DNA from 4 places in the Kitasatospora sp. NPDC092948 genome. Region 2 is predicted to be linked to each of the others. Evidence: riboswitches for the same ligand, from Rfam matches in the RefSeq annotation. Region 2 holds a riboswitch; each other region holds the start of a gene.
What was found. A riboswitch is a leader RNA that binds a small molecule or an ion and turns the genes downstream of it on or off. The one in region 2 is predicted to bind cyclic di-AMP.
Positions count from the first base shown of each region.

Region 1: another riboswitch for cyclic di-AMP. It lies ahead of ACIQF6_RS33380 (transglycosylase family protein); the one in region 2 lies ahead of ACIQF6_RS15990 (NlpC/P60 family protein).
Region 3: another riboswitch for cyclic di-AMP. It lies ahead of ACIQF6_RS30580 (M23 family metallopeptidase); the one in region 2 lies ahead of ACIQF6_RS15990 (NlpC/P60 family protein).
Region 4: another riboswitch for cyclic di-AMP. It lies ahead of ACIQF6_RS25480 (transglycosylase family protein); the one in region 2 lies ahead of ACIQF6_RS15990 (NlpC/P60 family protein).

Region 1 covers NZ_JBIVPU010000019.1:68,198-75,911, reverse strand. Annotated here, with positions in the region: gene ACIQF6_RS33395 (SpoIIE family protein phosphatase) at 1-2,656, opposite strand, end outside; gene ACIQF6_RS33390 (pseudouridine synthase) at 2,792-3,739, shown strand; gene ACIQF6_RS33385 (diiron oxygenase) at 3,878-4,804, shown strand; gene ACIQF6_RS33380 (transglycosylase family protein) at 5,016-6,215, opposite strand; cyclic di-AMP (ydaO/yuaA leader) riboswitch at 6,219-6,387, opposite strand; gene ACIQF6_RS33375 (MFS transporter) at 6,961-7,714, shown strand, end outside.
Region 2 covers NZ_JBIVPU010000004.1:518,835-526,548, forward strand. Annotated here, with positions in the region: gene ACIQF6_RS15980 (NYN domain-containing protein) at 137-1,561, shown strand; gene ACIQF6_RS15985 (NlpC/P60 family protein) at 1,754-2,791, shown strand; cyclic di-AMP (ydaO/yuaA leader) riboswitch at 3,155-3,310, shown strand; gene ACIQF6_RS15990 (NlpC/P60 family protein) at 3,321-4,394, shown strand; gene ACIQF6_RS15995 (NlpC/P60 family protein) at 4,606-5,658, shown strand; gene ACIQF6_RS16000 (hypothetical protein) at 5,787-6,941, shown strand; gene ACIQF6_RS16005 (carbohydrate kinase family protein) at 6,931-7,714, opposite strand, start outside.
Region 3 covers NZ_JBIVPU010000014.1:143,490-151,203, forward strand. Annotated here, with positions in the region: gene ACIQF6_RS30530 (cytochrome P450) at 1-326, opposite strand, end outside; gene ACIQF6_RS30535 (GTP-binding protein) at 323-919, opposite strand; gene ACIQF6_RS30540 (DUF742 domain-containing protein) at 897-1,214, opposite strand; gene ACIQF6_RS30545 (roadblock/LC7 domain-containing protein) at 1,238-1,648, opposite strand; gene ACIQF6_RS30550 (ATP-binding protein) at 1,632-2,891, opposite strand; gene ACIQF6_RS30555 (hypothetical protein) at 3,077-3,298, opposite strand; gene ACIQF6_RS30560 (hypothetical protein) at 3,467-3,649, opposite strand; gene ACIQF6_RS30565 (TetR/AcrR family transcriptional regulator) at 3,681-4,259, opposite strand; gene ACIQF6_RS30570 (alpha/beta fold hydrolase) at 4,259-5,080, opposite strand; gene ACIQF6_RS30575 (YiaA/YiaB family inner membrane protein) at 5,201-5,491, opposite strand; cyclic di-AMP (ydaO/yuaA leader) riboswitch at 5,709-5,872, shown strand; gene ACIQF6_RS30580 (M23 family metallopeptidase) at 5,883-6,650, shown strand; gene ACIQF6_RS30585 (hypothetical protein) at 6,751-7,563, opposite strand; gene ACIQF6_RS30590 (GNAT family N-acetyltransferase) at 7,614-7,714, shown strand, end outside.
Region 4 covers NZ_JBIVPU010000009.1:274,467-282,180, reverse strand. Annotated here, with positions in the region: gene ACIQF6_RS25510 (helix-turn-helix domain-containing protein) at 1-257, opposite strand, end outside; gene ACIQF6_RS25505 (ATP-binding protein) at 677-1,201, shown strand; gene ACIQF6_RS25500 (DUF397 domain-containing protein) at 1,741-1,977, opposite strand; gene ACIQF6_RS25495 (sirohydrochlorin chelatase) at 2,326-3,225, shown strand; gene ACIQF6_RS25490 (hypothetical protein) at 3,307-5,385, opposite strand; gene ACIQF6_RS25485 (hypothetical protein) at 5,552-5,755, opposite strand; cyclic di-AMP (ydaO/yuaA leader) riboswitch at 5,864-6,037, shown strand; gene ACIQF6_RS25480 (transglycosylase family protein) at 6,045-7,316, shown strand; gene ACIQF6_RS25475 (AMP-dependent synthetase/ligase) at 7,480-7,714, shown strand, end outside.

The sequences.
Region 1 (7,714 bases), on a different contig from region 2:
ACGCGTCCAGCACCACGTCGCAGCCCCGCTCCAGCGTGCCCTGGCGGTGCGTCACCGTCTCGCGCAGCAACTCCAGGCCCTCGTCCAGGTCCTGGCCGCGCCGCTCCACCAGCCCGTCCGTGTAGAGCACCAGCAGCCCGTCCTCGCGCAACGGGAACCGGATCGACTCGAACGGCACCCCGCCCACGCCCAACGGCGCCCCCGGCGGCGGCTGGATGAGCCGCGCCTGCCCGTCGTGCTCGGACACCACCGGCGGCAGATGCCCGGCCGAGGCGAGGACGCACTCCTCGTCCACCGGGTCGAACACCGCGCACACGCAGGTCGCGAACTGGCCCTCGCCGAGCTGCGCCGTCGCATCGTCCAGCCGGCGCAGCACCCGCGCCGGATCGAGGTCCAGCGTGACCAGGGTGCGCGCCACCGTGCGCAGCTGGCCCATGGTCGCGGCCGCCCGGATGCCGTGGCCCATCACGTCGCCGACGATCAGCGCCACCCGGCCACCGGTCAGCGGCACCACGTCGAACCAGTCGCCGCCGATCTCGTCGCCCACCGTCGAAGGCAGATAGCGGTGCGCGATCTCCAATCCCGGCGTGCGGTGCACGTCCTGCGGCAGCAGGCTGCGCTGCAAGGTCAGCGCGGTGTCCCGCTCACGCCGGTACAGCCGGGCGTTGTCGATGCACACCGCCGCCCGCGCCGCCAACTCCTCGCCGAGCGCCAGGTCCGCCGCCGTGAACGCCTCCGGATTGGCCATCCGCGCGAACTCCACCCCGCCCAGCACCTGCCCGCGCGCCAGCAACGGCACCATCAGGTACGAGTGCAGGCCGGCCTCCAGACTGGGCTTGACCCGTTCCGGATAGGTGACGATCCGGTGCAGCGCGGACTCGTCCACGTGCGGCACCAGCACCGACCGGCCGGTGCGCATCGCCTGCGCGTACAGGTGCGCGGAACGCGAGGACCCGCCGACCTCGTCCGCCGCGCCCACCAGCTTGGCGTCCTCGCCGTCACCGGTGCGCTCGCCGACCGCCACCGCCCGCAGCAGCACCGAACCCGACTCGGGCACCGGCTCCGGCTCCTCGTCCGCCATCACCGCCTCGCGGATGTCGACCGTGACGAAGTCCGCGAACCGGGGGATCACCACGTCCACCAGCTCCTGCGCGGTCAGCTGCAGGTCGAGCGTGGTGCCGATCCGGGTGGACGCCTCGTTCAGCAGAGTCAGCCGCTGCTGGGCGGTCTCGGCGGCCTCCAGCGCGCGCTGACGCTGCTCGGCGGCGTCCCGCTCCCGGGTGTAGAGCAGCGCGTTGTCGATCGACACCGCGGCCCGTCCCGACAGCTCGGCCGCCAGCGCCACGTCCGCGTCGTCGTACCGGGCGTCGGTGCACGAGCGCAGGAACGTCGCCGTGCCGATCGCCGAACCCCGGGCGATCAGCGGTACCACCATGAACGACCGCACCCCCTGTTCGCGGATCGCGGCAGTGCGCACCGGATCGTCGGCGAACCACTTCATGGCCGGGGCGCCGGCGTCCGGCACCAGCACCGACCGACCGTGCGCCAGCGCCCACGCGAACGGGCTGCTCGGCTGGTAGCGCTGCACCGCACCGACCGGGCCGATCGACCACATCCCGCTGCCCGGAACGGTGTGGAACGCCAGCCGGCGCAGCACCGCGGAACCGTCCGAACGGTCCGGCAGGGTGACGGCCTCGCCGCGCACCATGGACTCCAGCACCTCGACGACCACGGTGTCGGCCAGCCGCGGCGCCGCCGTCTCGGCCAACTCCCGGGCGGTGGTGGCCAGGTCCAGCGTGGTGCCGATCCGGGCGGACGCGTCGTTCAGCAGCGCCAGCCGCTGCCGGGCGGCCGCGGCGGCGGTCTCCGCCTCGAACCGGTCGGTGATGTCCACCACCGTCACGCAGACCCCGAGCACCTTGCCGTCCGGCTGGTCCAGCCGGAAACACGCCACCGACCAGGCGTGCTCGCGCTCCGGGTCGGCCGGCGTCCACCCGCGCGTGCGGGCGTCCAGCACCGACTCGCCGGTGGCCAGCACCCGGGCCATCATCGCCTCGACCTGCTCCCCGTCGATGCCCGGCAGCACCTCGGTCAGCCTCCGCCTGACGCTCTGCTGCCGCGGCACCCCGTTGAACCCGGCCAGCGCGTCGTTCAACCGGACGAACCGCAGATCGGTGTCGAACACCGCCATGCCGACGGGGGACTGGGTGAAGAAGCCGTCCAGAATGGCCAGGTCGGAGGCCAGCTTGCGCACCGAGCTGACGTCGGAGGCCACCGCCAGCACCATCGGGCCACCGTCCGGGCCGACGATGGGAAACGTCCGGAACTCGAGCCGCACCAGGTGCCCGTCCCGGTGCCGGACCGGAAAGACCCCCGAGAACGGTTTCCCGCCGAGGATTCGGGAGAACAGCTCCAGCACCTCCGGGCGCCGGTCCCTGCCCACCAGCAGATCCGCGGCGCGCGCGCCCACCGCCTCCTCGGCAGGGAAACCGAGCAGCGTCTCCGCGTCCGGACTCCAGTGCAGGATCCGGCCGTCGGCCGCGATCAGTGCGGTCGCCACCGGAATGGCCAGCAGGCCGTCCGGCAGCTGTGCACCACCCTCCGCGAACGGGGAGGTGGGGCGGGTTCGGTGATTGCCCTGCTTGTCGGTGTCCATCTGGCCACCTGCCGATCCGGGGGCGGGTACCGCCATGCCATCGTCGCACGCCGGGCCGCCCGCGCCCAGACGTGTCTGCGACCGCTATCGTGGACCGGATGTGCACCCGTCGGACCGACCCCCAGGTGGCGCCCGGTGGCGCGTAGGCCCCCCGCCCCCGTGAGCCCGCTGCCGCAGCGCGACGGCATCGACCCCGTCCACGTACGCCTCCCGCTCGACGGCACCTGGCCGACCGTGCGGGCCTACCTGGAGGAGCGGTACGGCACCGCCGCCGGGCCGGGACGGATCGCGGCGATGCTCGCCGCCGGCGAGTTCGTCGGCCCCGACGGACCGGTCGCCCCCGACGAGCCCTACCGGCCCGGCAGCCACGTGTGGTTCCACCGCGAACCCGGGCCGCCCGAGCCCGTGGTGCCGTTCCCGGTCGAGGTGCTGTACCGCGACGAGCGGATCGTGGTCGCCGACAAACCGCACTTCCTGGCCACCACACCGCGCGGCAGCCACGCCACCGAGACCGCGCTCGCCCGGCTGCGCCGCGACCTCGGCCTGCCCCGGCTCAGCCCCGCACACCGCCTGGACCGGCTCACCGCGGGCGTGGTGCTGTTCGTCGCCGACCCCGCCCGCCGGGGCGCCTACCAGGGACTGTTCGAACGCCGGGAGGCCGTCAAGACGTACGAGGCGATCGCCCCGTACGACCCCGCGGTGACCCTGCCGACCACGGTGCGCAACCGCCTGGTCAAAGACCACGGCCGGCTGGACGCCTACGAGGTTCCGGGCGAGCCCAACGCGGAGAGCCGGGTCGAACTGCTGGAGGCCCACGACGGCCTCGGCCGCTACCGACTCTCCCCGCACACCGGCCGCACCCACCAGCTGCGGGTGCACATGAACGGGCTCGGCCTGCCGATCCTCGGTGACCCGATCTACCCCGCGCTGCTGCCCGAGCAGGACCCCGAGGACTACCGGCGTCCGCTCCAACTGTTGGCGCGCTCGCTGGAGTTCACCGATCCCGTGGACGGCACACCGCGACGCTTCGTCAGCGGACGGGTGCTGGCGGCGTGGGCCGATCCGGCCGGCTGGCGAGGCTGACGGACCCTCGGACCGGCGGGCGGCGGTTCCTTGTGCGCAGTGTATTGACGGACAGTCTAATAACTTCTACCTTCGCGGCAGTGGCACCGTTCCACCCTCGTCGACCCTCGACTCCGCCCCCACCGCGAAGGAGCCGGCATGCCGCCCCAGCCCGCCGCCACCACCGGCGCTCCCGACCGCCAGCGCACCAACCCCGACCGGGAGCGCACCGCCGAACGCCTGCTCGCCTCCTCCGCGAAGCTCTCGTTCAACCCGCTCAAGGACATCGACTGGGACGCCGACCCCGTCCCCGGCGCGTACTACTGCCCGCCCCGCCACGTCTCCCTCTACGGCACCGACCTGTGGGAACGGATGACCGAGGACGAGCGCGTCGAACTCTCCAAGCACGAAGTCGCCTCGATCGCCAGCGTCGGCATCTGGTTCGAGGAGATCCTCATGCAGATGCTGCTGCGCCACGCCTTCGACCGGGACCCCACCAGCAACCACGTCCAGTACGCACTCACCGAGATCGCCGATGAATGCCGGCACTCCATCATGTTCGCCCGCATGATCGCCAAGATGGGCGTCCCCGCGTACGGCGCCGGATTCGTCGCCCACAACCTCGGCCGCCTGTTCAAGGCCATCTCCACCCACAGTCAGACCTTCGGCGGCACCATGTACGTCGAAGAGATCCTGGACGCCTTCCAGCGCGAAGCGATGAACGACGAAACCCTCCAGCCGCTCACCCGGCAGGTCTCCCGGATCCACGTCATCGAAGAGGCCCGCCACATCAGCTACGCCCGCGAAGAACTGGTCCGCAAGCGGCTCGGGCCGCTCCAGCGGCGCTGGGAGCAGCTCTTCCTCGGCGTGGTCATCTACTTCGCCACCACCGCGCTGGTCCACCCCCGGGTCTACGCCGCCGTCGGCATCGACCCGAAGGTCGGCAAGGCCGTCGCCCGGGCCAATCCCCACTGGCGCAGCACCAAGACCGAACTGGCCCAGAAGGTGATCGGCGTGCTGGACCGGGCCGGACTGGTCGGCCGCACCAACCGTTGGCTGCTGCGCGCCGCCGGGGTGGTCGGCTGAGCGGAGCCGGTGGCCCGTTGTCCACGGCCGGCTGCCGCGGCATCGACTTCAGGTCCGACGGCCCTTCCGGCGGCCGTGCCGCCGAGGTGAACTCCGCACTTCTGGGCCTCGACCGTGCGGTGCAGGCCGCCCGGCGATGCTCGGGGCGGCCTGCGTGGCGGTGCCCGGCCGGCCGCCGTCCCCAAGAGACGGCGGCTCGGACGGGCGGTCGTCAGCCCAGGTTCAGCACCTGGCCCGGCTGGATCAGGTCCGGGTTCCCGCCCACCACCTGCTGGTTGGTCTTGTAGAGCTCGGCCCAGCCGCCTTCCAGCCCCTGGGTGCGGGCGATCTTCGCCAGCGTGTCGCCCGGGCCGACGGTGTACGGCTGCGCGGCCGGAGCGCTGCTTGCCGGGGTGCCCGTGGCCGGGGTGTCGGTCGTCGCGGACGGGCTGGTGGGCGGTGTCGAGCTGTTCGGCGCCGGGGTGGTGGCAGCCGGGCTCGGGTCGGCGGCGGGACCGGTCGGACCGGTGGGCGGGGTGGAGGGTGCGACCGACTGGTTGCCCCCTCCGTTGCCGTCCTGGCTGTTGCCGTTGCCGTTGCCGTTCGCGTTCCCGTTCTCGGCGCCGTTCCCGGTTCCGTTGCCGTTCTGGTTGCCGGGGGGCGTGGTGGGGCTCGGGCTCGGAGTCGTGCCCGGGTCGGTCGGAGGTGTCGGGGCGACCGGGGAGACCGGCGCGGTCGGGGTGGCCTGGCCGTCCGGGGCGGTGGTCGGGGACGGCGCGGGCGTCGAGGGCTGAGGGTAGGTCAGCTGGATGTAGCGCTCGTACAGGCTCTGGTGGCTGGTCCAGAACCAGCCGCCGTTCTTCTGGTACCAGTAGACGTGGTACACGGGGTCGTAGCCGGGCAGTCCGGAGAACACCGGGGCGGCGTTCGGGGTGGCGACAGTACCGTCCGCGGCGGTGTTGGCCCTTGCGGCGCCTCGGGCACCGCGCAGCGCGCCGGCCTCGCTCGCCGAGTCGTTGTCGTCCACCACGCCAGGGGCGCTGACCGTGCGAAGGTCCGCCGGGTCGGCGCACGAGGCCCAGGGCTGCGGGCCCTCGGTGGCCAGGATGCGTTCGGCGACCGCGATCTGCTGGCTTCGGGTGGCATCGCTGGGCAGCGCGGCGTACTGGGTGCCGCCGTAGTCGACCCAGCGCTGGGCGGTGATCTGGAGTCCGCCGTACACGCCGTCGCCCGAGTCGAGACTCCAGTTGCCGCCGCTCTCGCACTCGGCGACCCGGTCCCAGACCGCGCTGGGTGCGGCGTGCGCACCTGTCGCGGTGAGTAGTGGCAGTGCGATGCCGGCACCGACGACGCCGGCTGCGGCGATGGCCCGCTCGGCGGCTTTCTCCGCCTGGCTCTGCCGACGGTGGCGCCCGGAACCCGTGAAGAGCATGCCTGATCCTCTCCGCACGCCTGCGAGGTGAGCTGTCGGGTTCGGACCCGGAGGGAGGCCCGGCCGCCGCATGCCGGCCGGAGCCGGTGCGGGCGACTTCACCCCTAGCCGTGGGGGCGGCGACGTACCTGGTTCCCCCGTCCCTGTCCAAGGGTTGTGGCGGTCGACCCGGTAGCGCGGCGGACAGGGTTCGGCGTTGCCGCGCGCGGGGCCCGGTGGTCCGGGCTGGGCCGAGCCTATTCACTCGAACGGAGCAATCACAAGCTCATCGCGCCGGCATCACAGCCGCGTCACGCCGACCCGAGGGGGCTCGGACACGGACCGTCCTTGCGGCGGGGGGAGAGTGCGGCGGCTGTGCGTGGGCGACCTGTTGACGGGCGGTCGAGGGCGGTCGGGCGGCGGTGTGGTGCGGCGGTGCGGTGTGGCGGTGCGGCGGTCGGGCGGCGGTGCGAGGCGGACGTCCGGCGACTGTGCGAGGTGGAGGTCGGGCGATCGGGGGAGCGGGAGGTCGGCGGCCCGGATGCGAAAGTCTGACCGATCGGTGGGATTGGGGCGCGGGCAGCGGGGAAGGTGCGCGGCCGGATCTCTCCATTTGGCAGCTGAATTTGCATCAACTGCCTTAGGGGAACCGGAAGTTGCTTCAAGTCGGGACATTACTGGCGTTGCGGATAAATCGCGCGACAGCTCGTTCGGAGGCTTCCTACCATCGCGGTGATCGCTGTTCCGACCTGCTGTGGAGGTGCCCGTGGCTGTGCCGATTCCCGAAGTGCTCAGGGTGGAGCGTCAGTTCGCCCGTCTGTTCGTCGGCCAGTCGCTGTCCGTGCTGGGCGACAGGGTGTCGTTCGTGGCGTTGCCGTTCGCGGTCCTGTCGATCGGCGGGTCGACCGCCGATGTCGGCCTGGTGACCGCGGCGGGCCTGCTGCCGGTGCTGGTGTTCATGCTGGTCGGCGGAGTGTGGGCAGATCGGATACCCCGGCAGCGGATCATGCTGGTCTCCGATCTGGTGCGGTGCGCGGTCCAGACGGCCATTGCGGTGCTGCTGCTCACCGGGACGGCCCGGGTCGGGGTGCTGGCGCTGCTGATGGTGGTGTTCGGGGTGGCGGACGCCTTCTTCCTGCCCGCCTCCACGGGGCTGTTGCCGCTACTGGTGTCCGGCGAGCGGTTGGGCGAAGCGAATGCGTTGCGCGGGTTCGTCCACTCGGCGGGGTTGGTGATCGGCCCGGTGCTGGCCGGTGGGCTGGTCGCCCTCGCCGGGCCGGGCGGTGCCCTGCTGGTGGACGCCGTGAGTTTCGCGGCCAGCGCCGCCGTGCTGGCGAGGCTCGGTGCGGTGGGCGGGCGGGCCGTCGGGGAGCGGGCCGAACGGCTCGGCTTCCTGGCCGAACTTCGGGTCGGCTGGCAGCAGGTGCGTGAACGGTCCTGGGTGTGGTCGGGCATGCTCGCCATGGCGGTCTACCACGTGGTGGTGCTGCCCTCGGTGTTCGTGCTGGGTCCGGTGCTGG
Region 2 (7,714 bases):
CCGGGGCGCGGGGCGGACTCGTCGGCGGGGTGCTGTCGGTGCGGCACGGTAGACGGGACAATTGCAAGCAGCGGCGGACACCAACGCCCCCGGCACCCGCCGGGGCCCGCCCGGACCAGGATCGGAGCCGAGGACAGTGGCGGAGGCAGCGAACGCGCCCGCGGGCACGGACGGGACCACGCCCGCTCCGGTCCGGCAGACCCAGGAGGCCGGGCCCGTCGAGGCCGCCCCGGCGGCCGAGGACGGCAACGGCGAGACCGCCGGCCGAGTGCTGCCCGAGGGCGTGCGCCGCCGGGTGGTGGGCATCGCCTCCGACGCGCTCGGCGGCATCGCCCCCGGCGAACTGCCCGCCGCGCTGCGCCCGTACGCCAAGTTCACCGCCGCCCGGCGGGCCAAGTACGCGGCCACCGCGCTGGCCGCCGCGCTGGAGTCCGACCCGGCGTTCCGGGTCCGGATAGCCGAGCGGCTGCGGCTCGGCCAGCCCGACCTGGTGCGCGCGCTGGAGGCGGGCACCGTGCCGGCCGCCGCCGACCCGATGGACGTGGCCGCCGCCGCCTACCTGGTGCGGCCCACCGGCTGGGCCCGGCTGGTCGAGGAGGCCGGCGAGCAGGCCGAGCGGGTGGACGCCGAGGGCGCCGCCGCGGAGGCCGCCCGGCTGGCCGAGAAGCTCCAGGAGGAGCTGGCCGAGGCCCGCTCCGCCGCCCGCGCCGAACTGGACCGGCACCGGGCCGAGTCCGAGGGGGTGCGCCGGGAGGCCGACTCGCTGCGCAAGAAGGTCCGCTCGCTGGAGGCCGACACCCGCCGGGCGCAGGCCGAGAGCCGCCGCCTGGCCGCCGAACTGGAGGCCGCCCGGGCCGCCGCCGCGGCCGAGCGCGGCGCCGCCGAGGTGGAGGCCCGCCGGCTGAGGCACCGGGTGGCCGAGCTGGAGGCCGCGGTGGAGACCGGCCGGCGCACCGCCCGGGAGGGCCGGAGCGTCGAGGACATGCGGCTGCGGCTGCTGCTGGACACCGTCCTGCAGTCCGCGCAGGGCCTGCAGCGGGAGTTGGCGCTCCCGGTGACGGCGCTGCGCCCGGCCGACCTGGTGGAGGCGGTGGAGCCCGGTTCGGCGTCGCCGCACGACGTGGCCCGGCGCGGCCTGGCCGAGGACGACCCGGCGCTGCTGGACCAGCTGCTGGCGATCCCGCAGGTCCACCTGGTGGTGGACGGCTACAACGTGACCAAGACCGGCTATCCGCAGCTGCCGCTGGAGCAGCAGCGGCTGAGACTGCTGGGCGGCCTGGCGATGCTGGCCCAGCGGACCCAGGCCGAGGTGACCTGCGTGTTCGACGGCCAGGACCTGGACGTCCCGGTGATCATGGCCCCGCCGCGCGGCGTGCGGGTCCGGTTCAGCCGCACCGGGGAGACCGCGGACGAGCTGATCCGCCGCATGGTGCGGGCCGAACCGCAGGGCCGGCCGGTGGTGGTGGTCTCCACCGACAAGGAGGTCGCGGACGGGGTGCGCAAGGCGGGCGCCCGCCCGGTGGCCTCGGTGCTGCTGCTGAACCGGCTGTCGCGCAGTTGATCGAACTGACGGGCGCTCAGCGGCGTTGAAGCGTCCGGAGTGTGTCGGTGTGGTGAAAAGGGGCGGAGAGGCGGAACCGAAAGCCCCCCGGGAGTGGACGCGGGGGCCGGGGCTTCACTAGGGTCTGGCGTCAAACCTATATTCCGGACTATCGCCCGAATGGGTGAGTCCAGAGGAAGAAGGAGCACCGCCTTGGCCTCCCACCGCCGTCCCAAGCAGCCGAGTCGCGCCCGGGTGACCGTGCTCACCGCTGCCGCCGCGACTGCGGTCGCCCTGTCGGCCCAGGTGAGTGCGCACGCCGCGCCGGCCCAGCCGAACAAGGACGAGGTCAAGGCGCAGGTCGACAAGCTGCTCGAGGAGCAGGAGCAGGCCGCCGAGAAGTACAACGGCGCCAAGGAGAAGTCCGACCAGCTGCGCAAGCAGGCCGACCAGCTGCAGGACCAGGTCGCCCGCGGCCAGGAGCAGCTGACCGAGCTGGCCTCCGGGCTGGCGGCGGTGGCCGGCGACCAGTACCGGCACGCCGGTGTCGACCCGTCGATGCAGCTGATGCTCTCCTCGGACCCGGACAAGTACCTGGCCCAGGCGTCCTCGTTCGACCAGGCCGCCAGCACCCAGGCCGAGACCCTGAAGTCGCTGGAGGACCAGCAGCGCCGGCTGAACCAGCAGAAGCAGGAGGCCGCGACCGTCCTGGCCGAGCTGGACAGCTCCACCCAGGCGCTCAACGACGCCAAGAACGACGTGCAGACCAAGCTCCAGGAGGCGCAGAAGCTGCTCAGCCAGCTCTCGGCCGCCGACCGGGCCGCGATCCTGCGCGGCACCGGCACCGCCTCGCGCGGCGCCGACCGCACGGTCGACCTGGCGAGCCTGCCGAAGGCCGCCGGCTACGCCGGCGTCGCGGTGCAGAAGGCGATGGACAAGCGCGGTTCGGCCTACGTGTGGGGTGCGACCGGCCCGAGCACCTTCGACTGCTCCGGCCTGATGGTGTGGGCGTACGCGCAGGCCGGCGTCTCGCTGCCGCGCACCTCGCAGTCGCAGGCCGGTGTCGGCACCAACGTGGGCAAGGACTGGCACAACGCCCAGCCCGGTGACCTGGTGATCTATTACAACGACGCGCACCACGTGGGCATGTACATCGGCAACGGCATGGTGGTGCACGCGCCGCGCACCGGCGACGTGGTCAAGGTGATGGCCGCGGACACCCTGCCGATCCAGACCATCCGCCGGGTCTGACGGTCCGACGAATCGGACATATGCCCGCAGAGGGCCACAACTGACGCGCCGTGACACGCCCGGACGGGTCGAGATTCTGCTGTGATCTCGCACACGTCCGGGCGTGGTGTTTTCTGTGGGATCAGCGGGAAATGCTACGCACTGTGCAACGAATCACTTACGTTCGGTCAGTTCCGTAATCAAAATTGACCCAGAATCAGATTTTTTTCGGACAATGATTTGAACCGATCACGGATTGGTTACTAGGGTCGTGGTTCGACCGCCGCAGAGTCGGTCGCCCAAGGGGGGCGACGGTGGCGGTCGCCGCCGAGTCCGTGACGCAGCGGGCGGATCGTCAGAACGAGATCCGTCGACGGGGATACCCCTGCGGGGGTGCTGTCGAACGGAGCCGGGGAACCACGTTCCCCCGGGGTGAATCGGCGCCAGGTCGGCCGCGACAGCGGCCGGTGAAGCGCCGTAGGGCATCTCTTCCGGCCCGAACCCGTCAGCTCACCCGGTAGGCGGTGTGAGGAAGAAGGAGTCCGCCTTCGTGGCGTCCCATCGCCGTCCCAAGCCCGTCGGCCGTGCCCGGGTCTCGATTCTCACTGCCGCTGCCGCCACCGCTGTCGCGCTCTCCGCGCAGACCGGTGCGCACGCCGACCCGACGCCCACCAAGGACCAGGTCAAGCAGCAGGTCGACCAGCTCAACGAGCAGGCCGAGGTGAAGACCGAGGCGTACAACGCCTCCGTGGAGAAGCAGCAGGGCCTGCAGAAGCAGGTCTCCCAGCTGCAGGACCAGCTGGCCCGCCAGCAGGACCAGGTGACCACCGTTCAGGAGAGCCTGGCCACCATCGCCGCCGAGCAGTACCGCAACGGCGGCATCCCGCAGACCATGCAGCTGATGCTCTCCAGCAGCCCGGACACCTTCCTCGGGCAGGCCGGCGCGCTCAACACGGTCGGCGCCACCCAGTCGGACCTGCTCAAGAGCTTCAAGGAGGAGCAGGCCAAGCTCGACGGGCAGCGCAAGGAGGCCGAGCAGAAGCTCGCCGAGCTGGACACCACCACCAAGGCGCTGCAGGCCGAGAAGGACGACATCAAGGCCAAGCTCGTCAAGGCGCAGGACCTGCTCAACTCGCTCACCCAGAAGGAGCGCGACGAGCTCGCCGCGGCCGAGGCCAAGGCCGCCGCCGACTCCCGCACCCAGGCCGAGCGGGCCTCCCGCGACACCTCCCGCACCGACCTCGGCGCGCCGACGCAGGTCCAGGCCCCGGCCGGCTACGCGGGCGTCGCGATGAGCGCCGCGCTGTCCAAGCTGGGCAGCTGGTACTCCTACGGTGCGGCCGGCCCGAGCACCTTCGACTGCTCCGGTCTGATGCAGTGGGCGTACGCCCAGGCGGGTGTGTCGATCCCGCGCACCTCGCAGGCCCAGGCGGGCGCCGGCACCAACATCGGCACCAACATCGCCAACGCCCGACCGGGTGACCTGATCATCTACTACAACGACGCGCACCACGTCGGCATGTACGTCGGCGGCGGCCAGATCGTGCACGCCCCGCACACCGGCGCGCAGGTCCGCTACGAGTCGGCCACGGTGATGCCGATCACCAAGATCGTCCGGATCTGACGGCTTCTCGACGCCTCCGGCCCGGCACCCCGCGACAGGGGTGCCGGGCCGCAGTCGTTCCGGTGTCCGATTTACGGTCGAATATTCGAGGTTGTCAGGGTTTGGACTGGATCCTTCCGACTCGCTAACCTCTGCCCCGGCCCCCCGTGCGGACGGCCGCCCGACCGGCGGGCGGCGGCGGAGGCCGGCCGCAGGAACGGAGTCGTCGCACGTGCCCGTGCACCGTCGCCCCCCACTGCCCGGTGTCCAGCGCCTCGCCCGCGCCCTGGCCCTCACCGCCGCCGCGACCGGCGTCCTCCAGCTCGGGGTCGCCCCGGCCGGCGCCGTGCCGACCGACCCGCCCGACCGCGCCGACGTCAAGGCGCAGGTCGACCAGCTGTACGAGGAGGCCGAACAGGCCTCCGAGAGGTGCAACGCCGCCCAGGAGCACCAACGGCAGCTGCAACGCGAGGCCGCCGCCCTGCAGAGTCAGGTCGCCGCCGGACAGGACGACCTGAACCGACTGCGCGCCGACCTCGGGGCGGTGGCCGCCGCCCAGTACCGCGCCCAGGGCCTGGACCCCACCCTGCGGCTGATGCTCGACAACGACCCGGCGTCCTACCTGGCCGGCGCCCGCTCCCTCGGCCAGGCCACCGCCCGCCAGAACGACATCCTGCACGACCTGCACGAACGGCAGCGCCGACTGGACCAGCGCCGGCAGGAGACCACCGCCAAGCTCGACGAGCTGGAACAGGCCCGGCAGCGCCTGGCCGCCGCCAAGGACGAGGTCCGCAGCCGGCTCACCCGGGCCCAGCGGCTGCTGGCCGGCCTCGGCGTCGCCGAGCGCCTCCGGCTGGCCGACGACGACGCCCGGGACGCCGAGCAGCGCGCCACCCGCGGCACCGACCGGCTCGACCTCGGCGACCAGCCCCCCGCGTCCGAGCGGGCCGCCGCCGCGCTGAACGCCGCCGTTTCGAGGATCGGCTCCCCGTACGTATACGGATCCACCGGCCCGGCCTCGTTCGACTGCTCCGGTCTGATGTACTGGGCGTGGCGGCAGGCCGGAGTGACCCTGCCGCGGACCTCGCAGGGGCAGGCCTCGGCCGGCCGGCGGGTGAGCCTCGCCGAAGCCCGGCCCGGAGACCTGGTGATCTTCTTCAAGGACAGGCACCACGTCGGCATGTACGCCGGCGGCGGTGTCGTCGTGCACGCCCCGCATCCGGGCGCCCGGGTCCGCTACGAGAGCGTCGGCGCGATGCCGGTCAACTCGGTGGTGCGGGTCTGAACCAGTACGAGCCCCTGGTCACCGACCTGTCGCCGGAGGAGGCGCCGCCGCAGGCCGGGGTTTCGCTGTCCCGGCGGGCGGCCCTGCTGGTCGCCGCCGGGTGCGCCGCCCAGCTGTCGCTGCCCCGGGTGCTGCCGGCCGGGCCCGCCGCGCCGGGCGCCGTCCCGCCCGGGCCGGGCACGCCGTCCGGCGTCCGGGAGGCCGTCACCCAGGTGCTGGCGCGACGGGCGGGCGCGATCCTGCGGCGCGACCCCGGCGGGCTGCCGACGGCGGCGGGCGCCGAGGAGGCCGACCGGGACCTGCTGGCCCGGACGGCCGCGATCCGCTTCAGCGAGTACACGCTGCGGCTGACCACGTTCGCCGAACCCGCGCCCGGCGCCGACCGGTTGACCGTCGGCGCCGAACTCGGCTACCGGATCGCGGGCGTGGACGACTACCCGGCGCTGCTGGAACGACAGGTCGAGCTCCAACGGGAGCCGGCCGGCTGGCGGGTGCTCAGGGAGACGCCCACCGGTGCGGTGGCGCTCTGGGACCTGGGCGCCGTCCGCGCCGCGACCGGGCAGCACAGCCTGGTGCTGGGCCTCGGCGAGAGCGCCGAACTGGCCGAACTGGCCGCGCTGGCCGACCGTGCGATGCCCACCGTCGAAGCGGTCTGGGGGGCCTGGAAGCCCGGCCGGCTGCTGCTCGAACTGCCGCTCACCGTCCAGCAGTTCGCCCGCCGGATGGATGTCTCCGCGGACGCCTACCAGGGGATAGCGGCGGTCACCCTGGCGGTCGGCGGCGCGCCGATGCACACCCCCGCCGACCGGATCGTGGTCAACCCCGAGGCCTACCGGCAGCTCAGCGAGCTCGGCCGGCGGGTGGTGGTGACGCACGAGGCCACCCACGTCGCGACCCGGGCCGACACCAGGTCGTGCACCCCGCTGTGGCTGTCCGAGGGCGTCGCCGACTACACCGGCTACCAGGGCACCGGGCGGAGCACCCGGCAGATCGCCCCCGAGCTGGTCAAGGACGTCCGGGCCGGGCGGATGCCCGCCGGGCTGCCCACCGACGACGCCTTCACCGCCGGCTCGGCCGGCATCGCCCAGGCCTACGAGCAGTCCTGGCTGGCCTGCGACCTGATCGCCCGTCGGTACGGGCCGCAGCGGCTGGTGGCGCTCTACCGGGCCGTCGGGCTGAACGGACCCGGCGGCCTGGAGCGCGCCTTCCGGTCCGAACTCGGCTTCGGCGTCGCCGAGTTCACCCGGAACTGGGCGGCCGAGGTGGCCACCCTCAGGAGCTGAGCGCCAGCTCCAGGCCCGCCGCGTCCAGGAACGCGGTGTGGGTGCCCGCCGTGGTGCAGGCGAACGCGCCGGCCACCGCGCCCGCCCGCATGCACTCCTCGACCGGGCGGCCGGCCAGCCGGTGGTGCAGGAAGCCGGAGACGAACGCGTCGCCCGCGCCGTTGCTGTCCACGATCGGCGCGCCCGGGTCCACCGCCGGGAAGTGTCGGAGCGCGTCGTCCTCGCGGGTGAGCAGGAACGCGCCGTGCGCGCCCGCGGTGGCCACCACCAGCTCGGCCCGGCCCTGGGCGAGGATCGACCGCATCGCCGCCTCCGGGCGGTTGTCCAGGCCGGCCGCGGACAGGAACACCAGGTCCGAGCGGAGCGCGTAGAACCGGTGGTGCTCGTTCTCGCCGTCCCAGGCGTGCAGGTCGGTCGAGCTGGGCCGGCCCAGCCGCTCGACGTCCGGGTACATGTCCCTGTTGACGCCGGTGATCGACAGGTGGACGTGCTTCGAGCGCTCCAGCAGCGGCAGCCAGAACTCCCGTGGCAGCCGGGCGTCCGCCGGGTGGCGGCCGTCGTAGAAGGAGAACCGCAGGCCGTCGGCGTCCACCAGGTTGACGCTGCGCGGGGTGCCGGCGGGGGCGGGCAGGTGGCTGAAGTCCAGGCCGCGGCGGGCGTACTCGGACAGCACCAGGGCGCCCTGCGGGTCCTCGCCGAGGAAGTCGGCGAGCTTGGTGCGCAGGCCCAGCGTGTGGCAGGCCAGCGCGACGCCGTTGCCGGTGTGCGCCGGG
Region 3 (7,714 bases), on a different contig from region 2:
ATGCTCTGCAGGGTGGGCCGCCACATGGTCATCGGGATCAGGTGCGAGTCGGCCCGCAGCCGGCCCTCCTGCTGCACCCGCCAGCGCCGCGAGTCCTTGGAGAACAGCTGCTCGTTGCGGGTCAGTTCGAGCATCTCCTGGTAGCCCAGCACCAGCCAGGCCTCCACCCCGGGCTCCAGCTCGATCGGCGCGACCGGGCCGTGCTGGGCGCGCAGCCGGGCGTACAGGCTGTGCGGGTTCTCGGCGACCGCGGCCCCGTAGAGCGGGGAGCCCTGGGCGCGGGTGTACGGGCAGCCGGTGGCCGCCCGGTGGTCGGGGACGGTCACGGCAACTCCTCGGCGACGGCCCGCAGGTGGTCCACGAAGTCGATCAGCAGCTGGTGCGCGGCGTCGGGGTCGCGGACGTCGCAGGCCAGGATCGGGACGTCGGGCAGCAGGTCGAGGGCGGTCCGCAGCTCCTCGTCCGAGTGGTCGGGGGTGTCCGGGAAGACGTTGACCGCCACCGCGAACGGGATGCGGTGCTCCTCCAGCAGGCCGAGGACGTCGAAGGACTCCTCGATCCGGCGGGAGTCCACCAGCGCGATCGCGCCCAGCGCGCCGCGCGACAGGTCCTCCCACAGCGGCCAGAACCGCTGCTGGCCGGGCGTGCCGAACAGGTACAGCGCCAGGTGCTGGTTGAGGGTGATCCGGCCGAAGTCCAGCGCCACCGTGGTGGTGGTCTTCTCCGGACGGCCCGTCAGGTCGTCCACCCCGGCGCCGGCCGTGGTCATGGTCTCCTCGGTGCGCAGCGGAGCGATCTCGCTCAGCGCACCGACCAGCGTGGTCTTGCCGACCCCGAACGGGCCGGTGACCAGGATCTTGACCGCCCCCTGGACGGTGGACGGCAGATAGGTCGGCTCAACGGAGCTGACGGAGGCCAACCAGCACCTCCTCGAGCAGTGCGAGCGGGACCTGCTCGGCCTGCCGCACCGGCGGCAGGACCTGCACGGCCCCGAGGTCCAGAAGATCGCCGACCAGTACCTTCAGCACACTGATCGGCAGGCCGAGGTGGGCGGCCACCTCGGCTATCGACAGCAGTTCCCGGCACAGCGCCAGGATCGCCTGCTGCTCGCGGTTCAAGGCCGTGCCGTCGACCGTGGCGCCCGGTACGGTCCGCACCAGGCTCTCGAACTCCAGCACGTTGCGGCCGGCCCGGCTGCGACCGCCGGTGATCACGTAAGGCCGAACCGGCCCCCGCCTCACCGCACGTCCCCGGCGGTGGCGTGCTCCTGCCGCGGTGCGGCGGTCAGGTGGCTGCCGATCCGCTCGACCAGGGTCTGCATCTGGTAGGCGACCAGGCCGGCGTCCACCGACTCGGTGGCCAGCACCGCCAGGTGGGTGCCGGCGCCGGCGGCGACCACGAACAGGTATCCGCCGCCGAATTCGATGATGATCTGTCGGGTCGGCCCGTCGCCGAAGCCCTGCGCCACGCCCCGGGACAGCGACTGCAGTCCGGAGCAGGCGGCGGCCAGCCGCTCGGCGTCGTCCCGGCCGATCTTCGGGCTGCGGCCCATCTCCAGGCCGTCGTTGGACACCACGACGGCGTGCTGGACCTCCGGGACGGTGACGATGTCGGTCAGCAGCCAGCCGAGATCAGGGGTTGTGGTCATGGGAATCTCCTGAGCGCTGCGGTTCTTGGGGGGAAGCGGGGAATGCGTCGTGACGGCCCTGGTCGGACCGCCGGTCCTGCTGGGCGGCCGAACGGCCGCTGGCGGTCCCGGCCTGGAACTGCGACAGGAACGTCTGCGCCTCGCGCGCACAGCGCGGCGGCGGCGCGGGCCGCTCCTCGGCCCGGGACCCGGTCTGCTGCGGGGCGCTGCCCCGGCGGTTGACCCGCCGCGGCAGGGCGCCGCTCTGCGGGGGAACGGCCGGCTGCCCGGGGTCGGCCGCGACGACGGCCGCACGGGAGGTCGCGGCCGGCACCGCTGCCGGCTCGGTGCGCGGGAGGCTGCTCGGCACCGACAGCGGGTCGGTGAGCAGGGCGGACGGCAGCAGCACGACCACCCGCACACCGCCGTACGGCGAGGGCGCGGAGTTGATGGTGACCCGGAAGCCGTACTGCTCGGCGAGCCGGCCGACGGCGGCCAGGCCCAGCTGCGGGACTTCGCCGATCCGGGAGACCTCCAGCGAGCCGCCGCCGTTCAGCGCCGCGCCCGCCTTGGCCACCGTCACCTCGGTCATGCCGACGCCGCAGTCGTCGATCTCGATGACCGCGCCGTTGTGGACCGGCATCAGCGTGACGTAGACCTGCGAGCTGGGCGGCGAGTAGCGGGTCGCGTTGTCCAGCAGTTCGGCGACCGCGTGGATCAGCGCCTCCGCGGCGGCGCCGAGCACGGCGGTGTCCACCCGGCTGTGCACGACCACCCGCTGGAACGGCAGGATGCGCGACTGGGCGCCGCGCACCACGTCCTCCAACGGGACCGGGTCCGGCCAGTGCCGGCCCGCCCGGGAGCCGCACAGCACCGCCAGGGTCTGGGCGAGTCGGGCCTGCTGGGCGGCCGCGTGGTCGGCGCGCAGCAGGCCTTCGAGCAGCACCGGGTCGTCGTGGGTGCGCTCCATCTCGTCCAGGCCGGCCTGCTGGTCGTGCGCCATCACCAGGATGCGGCGGGCCACGCTGAGGAAGGCGCGGCGGGTGGCCGCGTTCATCTCCTGCTCGCGCAGAACCGATTCGGCACCGGCCTGACGGGCCGCCAGCTCGACGGCCAACCGGTCACGGGTGGTGGCGAGTTCGTCCTCGGTGTCGGCCAGCCGGCCGCGCAGCGTGCGGGTGACGGCGCGGTACCGAGCGGTGGCCGCGAGAGCGAGAAGAGCGAGCAATGCGGCTGCTGCCAAGCACCATTGAGTGGTCGTCACGCGCGAATTCTAGGGCGGACTTCCTACGTGCGTATGAACTGATCGAAGCATTGCTGTTCAGAGCGCGTCAATGTCGGACAGAACCGCCGTAGCCGGACGCCCATGACAGGGCGGTTCGACGGCTCGGCGGCAACGCGCCTGCGCCGGGACGGATTTCACGCAGCGTCACCTTCGGCGGGTGACGGTCACTGACCGTCGACCTCGCCGTACGACTGCTGCTCCTTCGCCGGCACCGGCCGCAGCGAGCGCAGCCCCCGGGCCACCGCGAAGCCGCGCGCCAGTACCGCCCCCCACCGCTCCGGCCGGGGCTCGCCGACCCGTGCGGCGGACACCACCCCGTCGGGGGAGGTCCGCGGCGAGGGGATCAGGCCCGTGCCGGCCTCGGTGTGCTGAGTCGCCTGCGGCATCACTGTCCTCCGTGCTTGTCGGTCACACCGTGGAACTTCTCTATGCGGTATGACTTCCCGACCGAAGGACAGTGTTACGCACCGGTGGTGACGGAAAGATGATGGACCGGTTGCGAAAAGGTGTGGAGGGGCGCGCGTGGGGGGCGTGTGCGCAGGTGGGAGCCCCTGTCAGGCGGGCGAGCCGTCCTCCTGGACGTTCTCGGCGAGCGGCCGGTCCGGGGCGGAGAGGGTGTCGGTGTGCGGGGTGGTGCCGCCCGCGTGCTCGTGGGTGGCGTGCGCGCTGGGCGCGGTGAGCGAGGCGACCACGCCGACGGCGAGCGAGGCAAAGGCGAGCAGGCTGCGCTTCTTCATACCGGGTAGAACGCGCCGGACCCCCGACAGGTCACGCGGTGCGTCCGCCCGGCCAGTGCGCGAGGCCGTCGACCAGCACGCCGGTCAGTCGCTCCAGCGTGACGTCCCGGCCCTCGGCGAGCTGGAACGCCCCCGCCGTGGTCAACGAGGCGTAGCCGTGGGCCACGGCGCGCAGCGTGCGGGCCGCGTGCACCGCCTCGGACCCGTCCAGGCCGTACCCGCGCAGGACGGCGAACAGCACGTTCACCAGCCGCTCGCCGGCCGCGGTCAGCTCGGGGTCGGGGTCGGGGGCCTGCGGCAGCGCGGCGTACCGCCGGGGGAACCCGGTGGCGTACCCGGCGTAGGCGGTGAGCAGGGCGGCCACCGCCTCGTCGCGGGAGTGGCCGAGCGCGGCGGCGGCCAGGCGGTCGGTGAGGTCGTCCAGGGTGCGGACGGCGACCAGGCGGCGCAGCTCGGGCAGGCCCCCGGGGACGTGCTTGTACAGCGACGGGGTGGCGACGCCGGCCTTGGCGGCGACGGCGGCCAGGGTGAGTGCCTCGGCGCCCTGGGCGTCGATCAGGTCGAGGGCGTGGTCCACCACCGCGGTGGGGGAGAGTCCGGCGCGGGCCATCAGCGGGCGACCTCGTTCAGGAAGGGGAGCAGGGCGTCGGCGACGGCCCGGGGGTGGCCGGCCATCGGGTAGTGGCCGCCGTTCTCGATCATCACCTTACGGCCGCGCAGTGCGGCGGCCTGCCGGTCGGCGATCAGCTCGGGGTTCGGGAAGTCGGGGTCCTTGCTCCCCATCAGCACCAGGGCGGGGACGTCGACGGCCTCGCACCAGCCGACCGGCGCGGAGTCGCCCTTGAGGTAGCCGCGCAGTGCGGCCTTGCGGGCGGGGTCGCGCAGCATCTCGGCGAGGCCGGCCCGGTAGGCGTCGAAGTCGGCGGGCCGGTCGGTCGGGTAGTAGAACTTCTGCAGCGCGCTCCACAGGCCGGGGAACGCGGCCACCAGCGGACCGACCAGCCCGAACAGAGCCTTCTGGAAGCCGTTCAGCGGGAGGTTCTCGACGAAGGCGTCGATCAGCACCACGCCGCCGGTCCGCTCGGGGGCCAGGCCGGCCGCGCGGACCACGGTGGCGCCGGTGTAGGAGTTGCCGACCAGCACGGCGCCGTGCAGGTCGAGATGGGCGAGCAGGGCGACCAGGTCGTCGGCGATCGCGGCGGGGGTGTAGTCGGTGAAGCCGGTGGAGGACTCGCCGAGGCCGCGCAGGTCCATGGTGATCACCCGGTGCCCGGCGGCGGTCAGCAGCGGGGCGAGGTGCCGGTAGGCGGCGCGCTTGTCGAGCATGCCGGGCAGCAGGACCACCGGGACGCCGTCGCCGCGGCTGTCGTCGTAGGCGATCCGGCCGCCGGTGACGTCGAGGTACCGGGTGGTGCCGGGGGTGCTGTTCATCGCGGGCCTCCTGGACGGGCGTTGCGGTGCGCCGGGCGCCGGAGGCCCGGCCGACTGCCGATAGCCATAAAGCTAAGGCTAATAGCCTTAGCCGTCAAGGCGGGGCGGCCGGCCCGGGCGTCAGATGTTCTCCACCTTGAACGGGTCGTGCTCGGAGAGCAGCTTGTCGAGCCTGGCCTTGTCCACCCGGCTGGTGATCGCCCCCTCCTCCTGGCGGTCCCGGATCACCTTGGCCAGCGTGAACGCGGAGGTGATCTCGTACAGCAGCCCGACGGCGAGGAAGGCGCGCATCCAGGAGCTGACCGGCAGGTAGGCGATCCCCAGGGAGAGGGCGACGGTGGCCAGCCCGAAGGAGACGGCGGCCTGGGCGAAGTAGGCGGCGGTGGTGCGGTGCGGAACGGGTGCGGTCATGGCAATCAGGGTCGCGTCGGCCCGGGGCCGGGGCGTGAGTACGGATACTCAATCGCGCGGTCACCGTCCGTCGGGTACCCCCTGGCGAACCGTCACAAATCGCCCATAGGTCGTCAGGAAATCTTCGCGGTCTCCATGGAGGCGCTTGGAATCATGGGGTCCATAGGATTAACGTTTGATAACGCAGCGCGGTCGGCAACGCCGTAACCATGCGGCACCGTGCGCCACGCCTAATCCACTTGGGCACACCCCTCGGGGCGTCCCAGGAGCCGGGGAACCACGTTCCACCGGGGTGAATCGGGACGGCCCTGGGCCCGACCGTAGGAGACCTTCCACCTCCGAACCCGTCAGCTAACCCGGTCGGCGACAGGGAAGGAAGGAGCACGCCCCCGTGGCGTCGACCTACACCGAGAGCACCGGCACCCAGCTGCTCGACCACCCGGTCGAGCCGGAAGTCGCCCGGCACCGACTGCCCCGGCAGTCCCGCACCGGCGCACCCCTGCTGGGCGTCACCGCGATGACCGCCGCGCTCGGCGCCACCGGACTCGCCGCCGCCCCCGCGCAGGCCGCCGCCCCGACGCCCGTCACCGCCGCCGACGAGGTCTCCGACGGACTGCTCGCCGCCGACCCCGGCCTCGCCCTCGCCGCCCGCATCCAGCAGCAGGCCGACGGCCAGCGCACCGCCGCCGACGAATCCGCCCGGCTGGCCGCCGCCCAGGAGGCCGAGGCCAAGCGGGCCGCCCAGCAGGCCGAGGCCGACCGGGCCGCGCACACCCTGCCGGTGGCCGGCTACCAGCTGACCGCGCAGTTCGCCCAGGCCGGCTCGCACTGGGCGCACCTGCACACCGGCCTGGACTTCGCCGCCCGCACCGGCACCCCCGTCGCCGCCGTCGCCGGAGGCGCCGTCACCTCGGCGGGCTGGTCCGGCCCCTACGGCTACCGGGTCATCCAGACCCTCCCCGACGGCACCGAACTCTGGTACTGCCACCTGTCCCGGATCGTCACCGCCTCCGGCCCGGTCGCGCCCGGCACCGTGCTCGGCGCGGTCGGCGCCACCGGCAACGTCACCGGCCCGCACCTGCACCTGGAGGTCCGCCCCGGCGGCGGCGCGCCGATCGACCCGCTGCCCTGGCTCCGGCAGCTCGGCCTCCAGCCGTAACCCGCGCGCCCGCCCACGGCCGCCGCCTCCCGGCCGGGGCCGGCGGCCGAGGGCCGACGCGCGCAGGCCGGCCGCGGCCGTGCCGACCGGGCCGGGACGCTCAGTACACCTCGGGCGCCAGCTCCGGGAACTCCTCCAGCAGCAGCCGCGGCAGCCCCGGCACCGTCCACTCGCCGCACAGGTCGATCGCGGCCTGCGCCACCGCCTCCTCGAAGTCCTCGAACTCCCCGGCGAGCTCGGCCGGCATCGGCAGGCCCCGGGCGTTCAGCTCGGCCAGGTTGCGGTAGGAGCGCCGCATCAGGCCCTGCTCCAGCAGCCGGCGCGCCCCGTCCGTGGACACCCCGACCAGCAGCGCCCGCTCCGGGCCCCAACCGCCGTCCGGCTCCACCCCCGGCACCCGCTCGTAGGCGGCGAAGCGCTCCTCGACGTCCAGCGCCCGGAACTCCTCCAGCCAGTCCCGGACCCGCTCCAGGTCCTGCACCGGCACGCCGTCCGCGCGCAGCAGCAGCGTGTACAGCCGGGGCCAGGTCAGCAGGTCGGACCGGAGCAGCAGCGAGTCCACCAGCACCTCGCCCTGCCAGTCGGTCTCCTCGCGCAGCTTCTCCAGCCGCTTGGCGTTCAGCCGCCGCGCCGCCCGCTGGCGCTCGATCAGCAGCCGCACCGCCGCCGGGTACGCCCGGCCGTCGCCGTCCGGCTGGACGTACAGGTGCAGCTGCTCGTACAGCAGATGCTCCAGCACCGGCGAGGTCAGCTCCGGGAAACCGTCGTGCAGCCGGGCGCCGCCCAGCTCCAGCAGCGTCAGGACGGTTTGCACCGCATGCTCGGGCACCGCCTCCAGCCCCTCCTCGGCGGCCCACTCCAGCAGGTCGGCGACTCGGGTACGGGGAAGCAGGTGCAGGTCTTCGTCGTCCACCCCGGTACGTTAACCGGTCCGCGCGGGGTCGCCCGGTAGGGTCGAGCGTCATGGAAACCGTCCGGCTGACCGGCGCCCGGCTCACCTTGCGGGAGTACCGCCACACCCCCGAGGAAGTCGCCGCGCTGCACGCCGTCCACGGCGACCCCCG
Region 4 (7,714 bases), on a different contig from region 2:
GCCTCGCGGACCAGGGCGAGCAGGGTCTCGCGCTCGGCGCCGCCGGCCAGGCCGTAGAGGCTGAGCAGGTCGGCGACGTCACGCTCCTTGAAGGAGACCCGGCCGAGTTCCATCCGGCTGATCTTGGACTCCGAGGCGCGGATCGCATAGCCGGCGTCCTCCCGGCTGATCGCGCAACTCTCGCGGAGCCGGCGGAGCTGGGAGCCGAGGAGGATGCGGCGCACCATCGAGCCCCCACCGGGCTGCACTGTGGTCATCTGACCAAACCTCCACTCGGAAAGACCAGTTGCACAGTCTGCCATCACTTGGACGCACTGAGTGCCGGTAGTAGTGCGCTGGGCTACCGGTTCTGACGCGCAGACACCATCTTGCACGTGCATCCGGTGCATGCATATGCCAATCGCACGACTGCACGTGAATCGACTCTTGCATCTGCCGTGAGCGCAGAGGACCATGGTGCACGTGCACTTGCACGCCCTTGGCAACCCCGCGGGCTCCGCGTCGACAGCTTGCGCGATTCCGCACACCCGTCCCGGCAACGCCCGTGCGTCGCTGGGTACTTGCGTGTGCGCGCAGCGGTCGGGCGCGGCGGCCAGAGCGGCCGAGCGAGTCGGAGGTGACCGGCATGACCCCGGTGGGTCCCGCCGTGTCCGCCCCCTTATGGGAGGAGCTCTTCATGAGCACCGGTACGGCCCTGGCGACCGACCCGCATGTGGTCAGCTGCACGCTCGCTCCCCGCTTCGAAGCCGTACGCACCGCGCGGGAGTTCGCCCGGACCACCCTCGAGGGCTGGGGGCTCGGTGACCTCTTCGACGATGTCGCCCTGGTGGCCTCAGAGTTGGTGACCAACGCGCTGCGGCACGCGCTCGGCCAGCGCGAGCCGTCCCGCGTCCCGACCCAGACCACCCCTCAACTGGCGGTCGGCTCACTGCCGATCCGGATCAGCCTGGTGCACCGGGCCCCGCAGGTGGTGTGCGCGGTGAGCGACCCGTCCAGCGCCGGCCCGATCGCCCGGGAGGCCGACTTCGTGGCGGAGTCCGGCCGCGGACTGCACCTGGTGGACTCCTTCTCCCGCTCCTGGGGCTGGCACCCGCTGGCAGGCGCGGGCAAGGTGGTGTGGGCCGTGTTCGACGCCCACGAGCCGGAGCCGGCCGCCGAAGCCCCGTTGCCCAACCTCGGCCGGCACCGCCGCTCCGCCTGACGCGCCGCTCCGCCTGACGCGCCGCTCCCCCTCTGCTGCACCCGACGCCGACCGCACCGCCCTCCGACCCGACTGCGCCACCCTCCGGCCCCACCGACCGCCGACCGCACCGCCAGACCACCGGCCGGCCGGCCGGAGGCCACCGCGCCCCGAGACCGAACAGCCCGAGGCCCCGGCCCGAGGCCGCCGAGGTGCCGGGCCGCCGAAGTCCAAAGCCGGACCGGACCGGCCCCGGCCCCGGCCCCGGCCCCGGCCACAAAAAGGGAAGCCCGGCCTCGAAGAGGGAAGCCCGGGGCCGCAAGCGCCGAACCGAACGCCCGGAGCGGGAGCCCCGGAGCGGGAGCCCCGGAGCGGGAGCCCCGGAGCGGGAAGCCCCGGAGCGGGAAGCCCCGAACCGAACGCCCACAGCCAGGCGCCCGAACCGGGAACCGGCAGCCGCCGGCCGGGCGTCGCTGAAACTGAAGCAGGAAGCCGAAAAACACAGAGGCCGTCGTGGGATCTCCCACGACGGCCCGAGGGGCATCGTCCTTGACACACCGTCAGGGGTTGCCCAGGTGGTCGAACTCCCCGTCCTTCACGCCGAGCAGCATGGCGTCGATCTCCGCGCGGGTGTAGACCAGCGCTGGCCCGTCGGGGAAGCGCGAGTTGCGCATCGCGACGTCGCCGTTCGGCAGCGCGGCGAACTCCACGCAGTTGCCCTTCGAGTTGCTGTAGCCGCTCTTCTGCCAGACCACGTCGAGGTCCGCCGCCGCCATGCCGTTGTACGCCTCACCCATTGATTTCTCCCCAGACCCTGGTGAATGCCTCACTTGACGTGATGATAGCTCGGCTGCACGTGCATCAGCATGGGATATTTCCCGTGCAAAAGACCGTGCCGATGCTGTCACCAACCCTTCACAGGGCCGTAATTGACGGTGCGTAAGGGGACACAGTCGATCAAATCGACCAACTCGCCATGACCGTCCGCACACGGCCGTCAGCGCGTTGTCGATCATCACCGCCCGCCTCGCGCCTCACAGCCAGTCACAACTGCCGCTGTGATGACCGTCACTTCCTGGCGGAAAGCCGCCCACTGTCGGTATCCGGCTGCAAGGTGCGCTGGGCAATGACCTACGATCTGGCGCATGAGCACCGCAGCCATCCCGGGCGCGCCACTGCCCGTCCGTACGCCAGGCTCCCGTGCGCGGGGGCGCCACCGCCGTCCCGAGCGCCCCGAGATCATGGCCGGCTCGCCTGCCCTGGTGCTGGCGGTTCCGGCCGTCGCCGGGCCGGAGACCCGCCCGGTCGTCGAAGAGCTGCTGTCCATCGTGCGCGGCGACCAGCCGGGCATCGAGGTGACGGCCGCTTACCTGGGCGGCGAGGACGCTCCGACGGTGGCCGACCTGCTGACCGCGGCGGCCGAGGCCGGCCTGGCCGCGCCGGTGGTGCTGCCGCTGGTTCCCGGGCCGCACGAGTTCCTGCCGGAGTTGTACAAGGCGGCCGCCGAGACCGGCGCCGCGGTGCTGGACCCGCTGGGCCCGCACCCGCTGCTGGCCGAGGCGGTGCACGTGCGGCTGTCCGAGGCGGACCTGGCCCGCGCCGACCGCGCCCGCCTGTTCGCGATCGCCACCGCCGCCGACGGCGTGGTGCTGACCACCACCGGTGGCGAGGAGGCCGCTGCCGCCGCCGGCATCACCGGTGTGCTGCTGGCCGCCCGCCTCGCCGTGCCGGTGGTCCCGGCCGCGCTGGACGTGCCGGGCTCGGTCGCCGCGGCCGTCAACCACCTGAAGGCCACCGGCTGCGAGCGCCCCGCGCTGGCCCCGCTGGTGATCGGCCCGGAGGCCGACCCGGAGCTGCTGGCCGCCGCCGCCGAGGAGACCGGCTGCCCGAGCGCCGCCCCGATCGGCGCCTACCCGACGGTCGCTCAGCTGATCGCCTCCAGCTACCTGGCGGCGCTCCCCGAACCCACCCAGGAGCAGTTGGAGGCCGCGGCGGCCGCCGCGGCCGAGCAGCGCACCACGCCGGGGGCGCACGCGGCGCGCTGACGCGCCGTCCGAGGACCGCGGCGGGCGGGAGCAGCGCATCGACGCGCTCCCGCCCGCCGCGCTTTCATGTCCGCCGGGACGTCAGCCGGTGACGCGTCCGGTCCGCGGAGCGCTGTCGGTGAACTTCAGCGCGGGCAGCGCGACCTGCCGGGGCGGTGTGGGCGCGTTCGCGGGGCCGGTGGCGGCGTTCCACGGCCCGGCGGCGAGTCCGGGCGCGGGTTTGGTGAGCGCGACGGTCTGCGACTGCCCGGCCTTGCGGAACAGGATCTGCTTGGGCGCGGGCGCGTCGGGGTCGAGCCACAGCTCGGGCCCGTCGCCGAACTCGCAGTCCAGCACCGCGATGTCGTCGGGCTTGCCGTCGGCGGTGGCCCGGAACGCCACGCCCGCCTTGCGGTAGCCGGTCAGCCGGCTGCGGCTCAGGGTCACCGGCTCGCCGTCGAGCTGGTGCTTGAGGGTGGCCACGGCGTAGTCGGACTGCCCGGCGGCGTCGATCAGCAGCCCGTCGAACCCGGTGCCCCTGTCACGGCCGAGCGCGTGGACGGCGATCCCGCCGGCGGCGTTGCCGTACAGCACCGAGGCACTGTAGGCGAAGTCGTTCAGGTAGGCGCCGTGCTCGATGCCCCAGCCGCCGTTGTGGTAGGCGGCGAACCCGGTCACGGTGTGGGCGTGTTCGGAGTTCTGCCACACGAAGATGCCGTCCTCCAGGTTGTTGTGCGCCAGACAGTTCTCGAACGTCCACACCCCCTCGCTGTTCTCCGGCCACTCGTACCCGGACGCGCCGGTGGCGCCCTGCACGCCGACGGCCACGCAGTCCCGTGCCGACGAGCCGGTGCCCGCGCCGAGGCTGAAGCCGGTCAGCCGGTAGCCGCGCGGGTTGGGCTCGAACACGGTCCGGGAGGCGACGCACCCCTGGTAGGCGATGTCGTCGGACGGCACCTGCGGATTCCGCGTGTCGACCGGGCCGTCCCACCAGTACGCGTCCTCCCAGGTGTTGTGGGAGATGCAGCCGCGGAAGGTGATGCCGTGGCTGTTGTGCGGCACGAACGCGTGGCTGCCGGCGTCGCGGACCACCACGCCCTCGACCACGGTGCCGCGGGAGGTGTCCAGCAGCATGTGGAAGTGCAGCCCGTACCGGCCGAGCACCGGTTCGGTGACGGGCTGCCCGTTCCAGCTCTCCTTGCCGACCGCCCGCGGCCCGACGTACCGCAGCGCGGCGTGCCGGAGGTCGGCCGGGCGGCTGGACGTCAGGTGGACGTGGGCCCGGCCCTGTTCGGCGCCCTCGATCCGGACGTTGCGGGTCAGGTTGAGCACCTCCGCGCCGAACACCGCGCCGCCGCCGGCGTTCACCTGCGGATGGGCGTGCTGGAGCGGTGCGGCGAGGGTGACGGTCGGGCCGTCGATCCGCTGGACCGTCACCAGGTCGTACGCGCTGGAGAAGTCGTCGGCGGAGGGCGGCGCGGTCGGCGTGACGGCGAGTTCGTCGCCCACCTGCCATCCCTCGGGGGCCGCCGCCAGCCGCACCGCGGTGTCGCCGGCCTTCAACCCGCCGGCAGCCCGCACCCAGGCGGTGCGGGGCGCGCCGTCCAGGCGCAGGTAGCCGCGGCCGGTGACCCACAGGCCGGTGTCGGTGTCGACGACGGTCATGCCACCGCCCTGGAAGCGGCGTTCGTCGATGTCGGGGAAGCGCAGCGTGTGGGTGTGCGCCGAGTCGGGGGCGAGGGCGAGGATGCCGCGGACCTCGACGTTGCCGCCGCTCTCCAGGGTCGGCGAGCGGTCCTTGGCGAACACCAGCGAGCCGCCGGTGTCGATCAGCAGCGAGCCGACCCGGGCGTCGGTGTCGAGCACCACCTTGTCGGTGATCCGCACGGCACTGCCCGGCCCGGGCACCTTGCCGCCCCAGCCCTTGGCATCGGACCACTTCCGTCCGCTCTCGTCCAGCACCGGCGGAGCCTGCGCCGGTGCCGCCTGGGCCGGCTGCCCGTGGACGGGCGAGCCCTGGATCGGTTGCGGGCCCCCCGGTGTCACCGCCGCCCCGGCCAGCGACTGCCGCAGCACCACTCCCCCGCCGACCGCCGTCACCGTCCCGACGGCCAGCCAGGTCAGCATCCGCCGCCGCCCCAGCAGGGGCCGCCGATGCCGCCCGTTCACGCTCTGCTCCACGATGGCCGCCTCCCGAACGCACGCAGGGACTCCGAATCGTCGGGGGCAGCATAAGTGGCGGCCCCGGAGATATCGGCGACTTCCGAGGCGGTTAAGCATTCTGACGTATCGTCATTCGTCAGTTCGACAGAAATGAGGGCGGGCTGGATTTCACGGACCGTCAACATCAGGTGGACAGAACTGGGCAAAACACCCCAGTGATGCGATCACGAATGCCGCGAAGATGAACATTTACCCACCAAGCGGCATAACCTACCAAAACGGGCACAAGATCACCAATTCCCTGACGGGGCAGCAGTTCTCCCGAAATGCGGCGGAGTTCGCCCGGAATTCCTTGATCACCATTTCCCGGCCCGGTGACGGCCGTCACAGGCATTTGCTAATCGTCCTTAAATCCGCTTAATCTCCTGCCCACGTTCGTGGTCACACGGACCCAGCTCACCCGGAACGCCGAGTCCTGCCGCCGGGTGTGCCGGCTCATGCAAAAACGCACCGCGGCAGGGGCGGGGGAACCAGGTAAGTCGCCCTGGGGCGGTCCTGACGGACCGGTCCGGGGCTTGGGGTGAAGCCGTGCGCACCGTCACCGGTGTGCGCGGCCGGGCAACTCCAGCCCGAATCCGACAGCTCACCTCGCAGGCGTGGGAGAGGATCGCATCTTCATGCTGCCCATCAGCACCAAGCGTGCCCGCCGCCTGATCGCCACCACCGGTGTCGTGGGCATCGGCCTCACCGTTCCCGGCCTGGCCGCCGGCACCGCCTCCGCCGCGTCCGTGGCCACCTGGGACAAGGTCGCCCAGTGCGAGTCCAGCGGCAACTGGTCGATCAACACCGGCAACGGCTTCTACGGCGGCCTGCAGTTCACCGCCTCCACCTGGGCCGCCTTCGGTGGCACCGCCTTCGCCCCGCGCGCCGACCTGGCCACCAAGGACCAGCAGATCGCCGTCGCCGAGAAGGTGCTGGCCTCGCAGGGCCCCGGCGCCTGGCCGGTGTGCTCGGTCCAGGCCGGCCTGACCAAGGGCGGCGCCGCCCCGCAGGTCGACACCTCCGCCAAGCCGTCCACCTCGCAGGACACCACGCAGAAGCAGACTCCGGCCCAGCCGCAGGCCCCGAAGCAGTCCCAGGCCCCGCAGCAGACCCAGCAGACCAAGCCCCAGGCCAAGCCCCAGGCGCAGCCGCAGGCCGCCCAGCAGGCCCCCCAGGCCGACGGCAGCTACACCGTGGTGGCCGGCGACTGGCTGTCCGCCATCGCCCAGCACCAGAACGTCGAGGGCGGCTGGCAGAAGCTGTACGAGCTGAACCGCTCCGTCCTCTCCGAGGGTCCGGACATGATCTACCCGGGTCAGAAGCTGGCGCTCGGCAACGTCGCGGTCGCCCAGACCCCGACCCAGCAGTCCACCAAGCCCGCCACCGGCTCGAACTGGAACGGCAACCGCTCCGGCGGCCAGTCCTCCAACACGCCGGCGCCGAGCACCCCCGCCCCGGCGAAGCCGGCCACCCCGGCCACCCCGGCCAAGCCCGCCGCCACCACCACGACCACGACCTCCACCGCCACCACCGCGGTCAAGGCGACCGGTTCGAAGGCCGCGGCGATCGACTTCGCGCTGTCGAAGGTCGGTCAGCCGTACATCTACGGCGGCACCGGCAACGGCGGCTGGGACTGCTCGGGCCTGACCCAGGCGGCGTTCCGCCAGGCCGGCATCAGCCTGCCGCGCGTCGCCGCGGACCAGGCCGACTACGCGACCCGGGTCTCGCTGAACAGCCTGCAGCCGGGCGACCTGCTGTTCTGGTCGAACAACGGCTCCAACTCGGGCGTGTACCACGTCGCGATCTACATCGGCGACGGCAAGTACGTCGAGGCCGCCAACCCGAAGTCGGGCGTGAAGACCGAGACCATCGCCAACTGGGCGCCGGACTTCGCCGGTCGGGTCTGACACCCCGCGCAGTGACGGCTGCGGCCCCCGGAGACCTGGTCGGCTCCGGGGGCCGCGGCCTTTTTGCACAATCTCCGTTACTTTCAAGGAACTTACCGTCTAGTAAGTTCGCGGCCGAGTCCCTACCCTGGGCGGACCCTCACCCACCCAAGGGAGTCCGCCGATGGCACACCCCCTCGCCCGGGCCGCCCGCGCCGAGCATCTCCGCGACCGCGCGCCCGTCGAAGTCCTGCGCGCCGACGGCCGGGTCGTCGAGGCCCGCACTCCGCACCTGGTCCCGCCGCCGGACGCCGGGAGCCTCGCCGACCTGCCCTTCCGCAACGCCGAACAGGCCCCGGACGCCGAGGTGCTGACCAGGCGCCGGCCGGACGGCGGCTGGCAGCAGGTGACGGCCCGGC